Regions from separate parts of the Clostridium kluyveri DSM 555 genome, predicted to be linked through region 3. Evidence: riboswitches for the same ligand, from Rfam matches in the RefSeq annotation. Region 3 holds a riboswitch; each other region holds the start of a gene.
The links. Region 3 has a riboswitch for S-adenosylmethionine ahead of CKL_RS21885 (hypothetical protein). Riboswitches for the same ligand answer to the same signal wherever they lie in the genome.
Positions count from the first base shown of each region.

Region 1: it holds a riboswitch for S-adenosylmethionine, as region 3 does, so the genes downstream of both, CKL_RS19695 (YezD family protein) here and CKL_RS21885 (hypothetical protein) in region 3, are expected to answer to the same signal.
Region 2: it holds a riboswitch for S-adenosylmethionine, as region 3 does, so the genes downstream of both, metA (homoserine O-acetyltransferase MetA) here and CKL_RS21885 (hypothetical protein) in region 3, are expected to answer to the same signal.
Region 4: it holds a riboswitch for S-adenosylmethionine, as region 3 does, so the genes downstream of both, CKL_RS04795 (O-acetylhomoserine aminocarboxypropyltransferase/cysteine synthase family protein) here and CKL_RS21885 (hypothetical protein) in region 3, are expected to answer to the same signal.

Region 1 covers NC_009706.1:823,769-825,975, forward strand. Annotated here, with positions in the region: gene CKL_RS04055 (nitrogenase component 1) at 1-880, shown strand, start outside; SAM riboswitch class I at 1,012-1,119, shown strand; gene CKL_RS19695 (YezD family protein) at 1,246-1,404, shown strand; gene sufC (Fe-S cluster assembly ATPase SufC) at 1,571-2,207, shown strand, end outside.
Region 2 covers NC_009706.1:1,711,464-1,713,670, forward strand. Annotated here, with positions in the region: gene CKL_RS08010 (YhgE/Pip domain-containing protein) at 1-786, shown strand, start outside; SAM riboswitch class I at 865-970, shown strand; gene metA (homoserine O-acetyltransferase MetA) at 1,115-2,029, shown strand; gene CKL_RS08020 (trans-sulfuration enzyme family protein) at 2,112-2,207, opposite strand, start outside.
Region 3 covers NC_009706.1:2,855,627-2,857,833, forward strand. Annotated here, with positions in the region: gene CKL_RS13605 (ABC transporter permease) at 1-210, opposite strand, end outside; partial or broken gene CKL_RS21880 (nitrogenase component 1) at 424-972, opposite strand; gene CKL_RS21885 (hypothetical protein) at 974-1,264, opposite strand; SAM riboswitch class I at 1,484-1,593, opposite strand; gene CKL_RS13625 (NifB/NifX family molybdenum-iron cluster-binding protein) at 1,631-1,993, opposite strand; partial or broken gene CKL_RS20905 (nitrogenase component 1) at 2,011-2,207, opposite strand, start outside.
Region 4 covers NC_009706.1:981,466-983,672, reverse strand. Annotated here, with positions in the region: gene CKL_RS04800 (homocysteine S-methyltransferase family protein) at 1-918, opposite strand, end outside; SAM riboswitch class I at 1,176-1,286, shown strand; gene CKL_RS04795 (O-acetylhomoserine aminocarboxypropyltransferase/cysteine synthase family protein) at 1,443-2,207, shown strand, end outside.

The sequences.
Region 1 (2,207 bases), 1.9 Mb from region 3:
GTTTGTAGGTGAAAAACCAGTAAAAAAAGAAATGGGATTAGTAAATGTGTGGTCTGTACTTCCCTATCAGGATACATTTTGGTGTGGAAATTTAAGCGAGGTAAAGAAATTACTTGAAGGAATAGGGCTAAAAGTGAATATACTTTTTGGTACAGAGTCCGGCGGCGTCAGTGAGTGGGAAACAATACCACAAGCACAGTTTAATTTAGTTTTATCACCTTGGGTGGGTTTAAATACTGCTAAATTATTAGAGAAAAAGTATGGTACTCCTTATTTGCATTATCCAATTTTGCCTATAGGTGCAAAGGAAACTAGTAAATTTTTAAGAACTGTGGGGGATTTTGCTAAGCTTGATAAAGAAAAGGCGGAAGCTTTTATAAATGAGGAAGAAGAGAGATTTTACTATTATATTGATAGATCAATAGACTTTTTTATAGAATTCAGATATAGTGTGGCAGATAGATTTTCTAATATAACAGATTCTTTTTATGCCCTTGGAATTAGTAAATTTTTAACCAATGAATTAGGTATTGTTCCAGGAGAACAATATATTACAGATGATACTCCTGAGCAATATAGAAAAAGCATAGAGCATGAATTTGAACATCTCTCAAATAGCACTTCTGCTAAAGTAATATTTGAAGTAGATGGAGGAAAAATACATCAAAGGTTGAGAAAATATGAATATGGCAATCATACTCCTCTGATTTTAGGGAGTTCATGGGATAGAGATATAGTGTCAGAATTAAATGGATTTGGAATAAATATATCTCTGCCAGTGAAGCATAGGTTAGTGCTAAATAGAACTTATGTGGGATATAACGGAGGATTAACTTTGACGGAGGATATATACAGTAATATACTGGAGACTTATAAATAGTGGTATATAAAATTTATGTAGCACAAATCTGATTTATTTACTAAAAAATTATTTCAATTTTATTGACATCGTAAAGTTTAATATAATATAATGAAACTTATATAGGTAATAATTCAAAAATTTAATGAATATCCTTATCAAGAGAAACTTAGGGAATGGCCCGATGAAGTTTCAGCAACCACATTTTAATTTTATGTAAGGTGCTAAGTCCATCAGAACATAGTTCTGGAAGATGAGGTAAAGAAAAAACCTTTAAGGTCGATTCTTTTATATCTTAATCATGATATACAACCCTCTTCTTGTTTGGAAGAGGGTTTTTGATTTTTATATTAATAAGATTGTATAAAAGGGGGTACAATATAAAAATGGAGAAAAAAATTGAAAGGAAAAATCAGATTTCGGAAGAATATATAAGAAAAATAATTGAGTCATTGAAAAATATAAGCTATGGATCAATAACTTTGGTAATTCAAGATGGGATAGTGATTCAAGTGGAAACTAAAGAAAAAATAAGACTTAAATAAAAGGGTATTTGTTGATTATCGTCTAAATAAAGAGTAAAATATAATCAGAAACAATGTTGAGCATTTAGGTCGGGTATTACCCTGTTTAATTGCCGGAGTAACTTTGTGGCTGATTTTTTTTATATTTAAATATGAGTCAAATACTCGGATTTAAAGGAGAGATAAAATGTCAAATAAATTATTAGAAATAAACAATTTAAAAGTAAAGGTTGAAGATAAAGAGATATTAAAGGGAGTAAACTTAGAAGTTGGTAAAGGTAAAGTTCATGCCATAATGGGGCCAAATGGTGCGGGAAAATCTACACTTGTAAATACTATTATGGGCCATCCTAAATATAATATGACAGCAGGAGATATAATATTTGAAGGAAAGTCTATCAGTGACTTAAAAGTAAATGAAAGGGCAAGGTGTGGAATCTTTATGTCTTTTCAATATCCACAGGAGATACCAGGTATAACTGTGGAAAATTTCTTAAGAAGCGCAAAAATCTCAGTTTCTAAAAAGAAAATAGGCATTTTGGCATTTAGAAAAATTTTGAAGGAAAAATTAGAACTTTTAAGAATAGATGAAAGTTATACTAGAAGATATTTAAATGTAGGATTTTCTGGTGGAGAAAAGAAAAAAAATGAAATACTTCAGATGGCGGTACTTGAACCAAAACTCGCTATGCTAGACGAAACGGATTCGGGACTTGATATAGATGCAGTGAAAATAGTATCAGAAGGAGTAAGCAAGCTTATAACAAATGAGAATTCTATACTTATAATTACCCATCATAATAGTATTTTAGAGTATTTAAAAC
Region 2 (2,207 bases), 1.1 Mb from region 3:
AAGAAATTAGAAGATATTCAAAGTAAACTAAATGAATTAAGCTCTAAGATGGAAAATTTAAATGAAGAAAATTTAAATGAAATAATAGATTTTATGGAGAAAAACCCGGATGAACTTTCAAATTTACTCTCATCTCCCATAAATATAAAAAATATTGAGGTTTATAATTCAGGATTATTTGGATATGCAGTAACTCCTTTTTATACCACATTGGCAATATGGGTAGGGGTACTACTATTGTCTTCTATATTATCTTTTCACTGCAAGGATTTTGACGATAACAAAAAACTGACAGTAACACATAAATATTTTGGAAAATTAGCTCTATTTTTAATATTATCTTTCATACAAACTATTATTACTATACTAGGGGATGTTTATTTGCTAAAAGTTTACCCTCAGAGTATGGGGCTTATGATACTGATATCCCTAGCCTGCAGTGTTACATTTACTATTATAATATATACACTGGCATCCATATTGGGCAACATAGGAAAAGCCATTGCGGTAATAATTATGGTTTTTCAAATTGCGGGGGCTGGAGGAATTTATCCTATAGAAACTCTTCCAAAAATATTTAGTACACTTGCGCCTTTTTGGCCTTTCACTTATGCCATAAGAGGATTCAGAGAAGCCATTGGTGGTCCCTTATGGGAAAATGTATATAAAGATCTTATAGCAATAGCTGGTTTTTCCTGTGTATTTTTACTTCTATCACTTCTAAAACGACCCTTGCATAATTTGATAGAAATTTCAGAGCACAAATTTAGAGAATCAGGCCTTTAAATGAAGTACTTTTCATTCAAAATAAGTTATTGACAAAAATAAGCTTTTAGTATAGAATATAGTGTAAAATCAAATTAAATCTTATCAAGAGCGGTGGAGGGACTGGCCCTATGAAACCCGACAACCAACATTTTATTAAAATGTATGGTGTTAATTCCAGCAGATTATTTCTGAGAGATAAGGAAAATAGTTTTAAATTAGTTTATTATAAAAGTTATTTTTCTTACAGAAAAATAACTTTTATTTATTTAACTCCAAAATTGAAATTTGAATAATAAGATTTTTATTTGATTGCCACTAAAACTATTATAATTTAAGGAGGGATTTTATGCCAATAAATATACCTAACAATCTTCCAGCTTCTAAAGTATTAAAGGCTGAAAATATATTTGTTATGAATGAAAATCATGCAGTAAGACAAGATATAAGACCGCTTAATATAATTATATTAAATTTAATGCCCCTTAAAACCGTTACTGAAATACAACTTTTAAGATTGCTAAGTAATTCACCTATACAAGTTGATATATCTTTAATGTATTTAAAGTCTCATAATTCAAAAAATACTCCTGCAGAGTATTTAATTAAATATTATGAAACCTTTGAAGAGATAAAAGACAAAAAATTTGATGGTATGATAATAACAGGTGCACCTGTAGAAAAATTTGAATTTGAAGATGTTGATTATTGGAAAGAATTAACTGAAATTATGGATTGGAGTACCCGAAATGTTTATTCCACTATTTATATATGCTGGGCCTCTCAGGCTGGACTTTACCATCACTTTAAAATTCCAAAATATACTCTGGAACAAAAAATATCCGGTATTTTCTCTCATACTTTAAACGAAGCCAATATTAAACTTTTTAGAGGTTTTGATGATATATTTTATGCACCACATTCTAGGTATACCTTTGTAAAAAGAAAGGATATTGAAAGAGTTCCTGAACTAAAAATAATTTCTGAATCCAAAGAAGCCGGTGTCTATATAGTAGCTACAAAAGGTGGACGTCAGATTTTTATTGCTGGACATCCTGAATATGATACTTTAACATTAAAATCAGAATATGAGAGAGATATAGCACTAAATTTACCTATAGATATACCTCAAAATTATTTTCCAGATGATAATCCAGATAAAACGCCTTTATCAAATTGGAAAAGCCATTCTAACCTGCTATTTTTAAACTGGCTTAATTATTATGTATATCAGGAAACACCTTATGATTTAAATAAACTCTAATAATATCTCATTATAATAAATAGGAGCAAGATTTATATAAAAATTAAATCTGCTCCTATTTATTATAATTATCATTTACCAATTACTGTAATCCGCATTTTTTTAATGCCTGTTTTAAATCTGCTATTATGTCACTGGCACTTTCCAGTCCTATGCTAAATCTAATGTATCCTTCTCT
Region 3 (2,207 bases):
AAGTATAAACACAGGAAATAATGCTAGTGCTGAAGTTTGTCTAAAAATTTGCAGAAGAGGATCTATAAATCTCTCAAATTTTTTAAACCATCCGATAACAAGTCCTAGTGGAATAGCAACTAAAAGTGCCAGTGCAAAACCTGCCGCTGATCTTTTAAGACTTACGAATACATTTTCAAAAAGAGAACCACTAATTATTAATTGCCACAATGCTGCAAATACTTTGGAGAATGGCGGAAGAAAAACTGGATTAGCAATACCGATTATCTTTTGACATATCTATTTCTTTTCTACTTTTGGTAGCATTCAATTTTATCACTCTCCATTTAGATTATATCTATTGAAAATCTTGCAGTATAACAGAATAAATATCTTCTATCAACCTCATTGTCCCTTCATATCCTAGATAAGAACGCCTAAGAATCATCCTGTCACTCCTGCAATACCATAAGGCTGAATAGATTTCACATAGGGAACACCATATTGCTGCTCCAATCCATTTCCCAAATATCCTCCTAAAGTGCCGCATATACTAATAGTAGCTGCAGCCTCCGACATTCTGGATATCTGCTCTATAGTAGCAAAAGGTACTACAAATTGAGGAATAAGTCCAAATTTTGATAGTATTTCAGTTATATAATCTCTAGCACTTCCATTAAAATTTATCATATTTACAAGTTCTTGGCGTTTCTTTCTAGGTGGTTTCACTATACGTGTCAATATGGCATGAAAGGCTGCATCAAAACCTGATGCTCATATTTTCGATCTAAATCCTTCGCAGAAAACAGGTACCACAGGAATTTTTATTTCTTTTTCCATTTCATCTGTAATACTTTTAATATCGTCTCCAATAATTGCCGAAGCACAAGAAGTAGTAACAAATATGGCCTTAGGTTTAAACCGCTTATATGCTTCTTTTATACCTTCCCTTAACTTATCTCTGCCCCCAAATACAGTAGAATCCTCTGTCATATTAGTGTTTATCACATTTACATCTTTCTTTTCCCAACTTCTTATATTTTGTCCCCATTTGAAAGTAGTATTTTCCCCAATTACATCTGCCGAGCATCCAATATACGTGATAAGTACCCCTGGGCACGTCCAGAACTGCAGTTACTAGCCTGACTAAAGCACCTTTCTTCATTTTTAAGACATCCACATTGCACTTTTTTAACAAGATCTTTAACTGTTCCACTATAACCAGTAATAGAATAAGTCTGTTTTCCCTAGTTACTGATTCTATTACCTTAATATTAATAGACATAAAAACATCTCCTTTATAAAAATTAATTTTAAACTGTATTAAACTTTTAAATCTCCTGGTATTTTATCTTAGATAATAAAAAACCAGAAACCTTAAATAAAATATAAATTTTATTTAAAGCCTCTGGTTTCCCAGTCAACTAAAATTGAATAATGTGAATAAAAAATCCCCTTTCAAAAGAAAAGGAATATGTGCTAAAATATTTTTTAACATTAATTTCCCTCATCTTTCAGAAATATATCTGCAGAATTTAGCACTTTGCATGTAAATAAAACATACGGGTTGCTGAAACTTTATCGGGCCAGCCCCTTAGTTTCTCTTGATAAGAATATTGATTATATTATTTTTGTATTGTATATATAGTTTCTAATTACATGGTTTATTAATTTTATCTATTCTAGAATAATATTTAATTAACTTTTCTAAAGCTTCGTCTATGGACTGATTTATATCAAAAGCTTCAATTCCATTTCTATTTAAAAATACAGCAGCTTCCCTACCTATTTGACTAACTAAAACTATCCTACACCCTGAAAGATGTTTAACAATAGACAAAATTTTATCATAGTGACCCTCTTTTTCACAGCAAAAAATATCATCTACCTTTCTCAATTCCATAAATTCATAATTGCCGTCTTCCACTTTATATATATAAAATTGACTTGCTTTTCTAAAATGTTCATTTACAAATTTACCATCACTACTTGCAACTGCAACTTTATAATTCACATATGCCCTCCTATCAATCAATTAAATCTTGTAAGAACCACAGAATATATATCTTCTAAGAGTTTAAGTCCGCCTGAATATCCTACATAGGAACTATTTATTATAAGCCTCTCAAAAACAGGCCATGAAATAGCAATATAATGTGCCTTTGTCTCTTCCGCTATTTTCTTCTCCCAGGAACTTCCTATAATCAACGGATATCCGTAAAAATCCG
Region 4 (2,207 bases), 1.9 Mb from region 3:
ATCTGTGGCAGAACACACTGCTGTATAATGCTTTTCTTCTATATTCAAAGGTGTTAACCCTTCTAAATCCTTTCTACACATTCTTATAAATTCTGGAGTAGTACCACAGCATCCTCCTAAGACTCTGATCCCTTTTTGAGCCATGGTTAATACATTCTCTGCAAAATCTTCAGGGGATATATCATAAATTGTATTTTCCCCATCATACCTTGGAAGTCCTGCGTTAGGCTGCACCATAACCGGTATAGAAGAATATTTCAAAATTTCTTCCACAATCCCTTGAAGCTCTTTAGGCCCTAAAGAACAGTTAACCCCAAGAACATCAACCCCTAAAGCTTCAAGTACAAATACCATAGTTTTAGCATCTGTACCCATAAGAGTTCTTCCATCTTCCTGAAATGTCATTGTACAAAATATAGGGATATTACTATTTTCCTTTGCTGCAAGGACAGCTGCTTTTGCCTCATACAAGTCAGTCATAGTTTCTATTAGAACCACATCCGCACCAGACTTTTCACCTATAACGATTTGATTCTTAAATAATTTATATGCACTTTCAAAGCTTAAATTTCCTGTAGGTTCCATAATCTTTCCAATAGGCCCTATATCAAGAGCCACCAATTTATCTCCTGCTTCTTGTTTTGCAAGTTTTACTCCAGCTGAAATCACATCTTCTATGGTGTAATCAGAAGAATCATATTTTAATTCATTAGCTCCAAAAGTGTTAGTTGTTATGATATCTGCTCCTGCATCTAAGTACTTTCTATGTATCCCACTTATTATTTCAGGATTTGTAATATTAAGTACCTCTGGTAATTCTCCTAATTTAAGTCCTGCTTTTTGAAGCATTGTTCCCATAGCTCCATCAAAAAAAATAAATCTATTATTGAATTTATCTACTAAATTTTTAAAATTCATTATGTCTCCTCTTTTCCCAAGTACTCTATACCTGATTAAACTATAACCTTATATTTATGCAATAAAACATTAATTATTTATCCATATAACTCTAAATTATGTCTTCATTCTTTTTTCATAATAAATATTTTAATATTGCTTGTCAACATTTTTACAATGTTCCACTCCCCAAAAATAAAAAATAATTATTTTTTTTGATTTTTCTATTGACAAGTATTATATATATCTGTTATCATTTTTTCAATCGAATACGGAACTTCTTATCCAGAGAGGCAGAGGGACTGGCCCTATGATGCCCGGCAACCTGAATGATTTTTTATTGTTCAACGGTGCTAATTCCAGCAGGTGTGAAACCTGGAAGATGAGAAGCATGAAGAAAATCTTCTTGTAACTTATCTTACAAGAAGATTTTTATTTTTACTTTTCTTTAGATTGTAAACAAGAAGTTTCGTGCAAGATATTAAAAACTTCAAAAATAATAAATAAAGAATATCTGATGCAAAAATATGAAGGAGGAATATATAATGAGTGAAAAAAAATTATCATTTGAAACATTACAGGTACATGCAGGTCAGGTGCCAGATCCAACTACTGGTGCCAGAGCAGTTCCGATCTATCAGACTACATCCTTTGTTTTTAAAGATGCAGATGAAGCTGCAGACTTTTTCCAATTGAAGAAACCAGGAAACGTATATGCTAGAATAATGAACCCTACTGAAGATGTATTTGAACAGAGAATAGCAGCCCTTGAAGGAGGCTCTGCGGCCCTTGCTACATCATCTGGAATGGCGGCAATTTTATACTCCATACTTAATGTAGCCAATTCTGGAGATGAAATAGTATCAGTCAGCACACTGTACGGCGGAACTTATGAATTATTTAAGGTGACCTTAAAGAAACTTGGAATTAATGTAATATTTGTAGATCCAGATGACCCTGAAAATATTAGAAAAGCTATTACTCCTAAAACTAAAGCAGTTTATGGAGAGACAATAGGCAATCCAAGAATTAATATTTTAGATATAGAGGCTGTAGCAAATATTGCTCATGAGAATAAGATACCTCTTATTTTAGATAATACATTTGGAACACCATACCTCGTAAGACCAATAGAATACGGTGCAGATGTAGTTATTCATTCTGCGACCAAATTTATTGGAGGACATGGAGCTGCAGTTGGTGGAGTTATAGTTGATGGTGGTAAATTTGACTGGGCAGCAAGTGGCAAATTTCCTGATTTCACCACACCTGATGAAAGTTATGGTGGACTTATATATTCTGACTTAGGT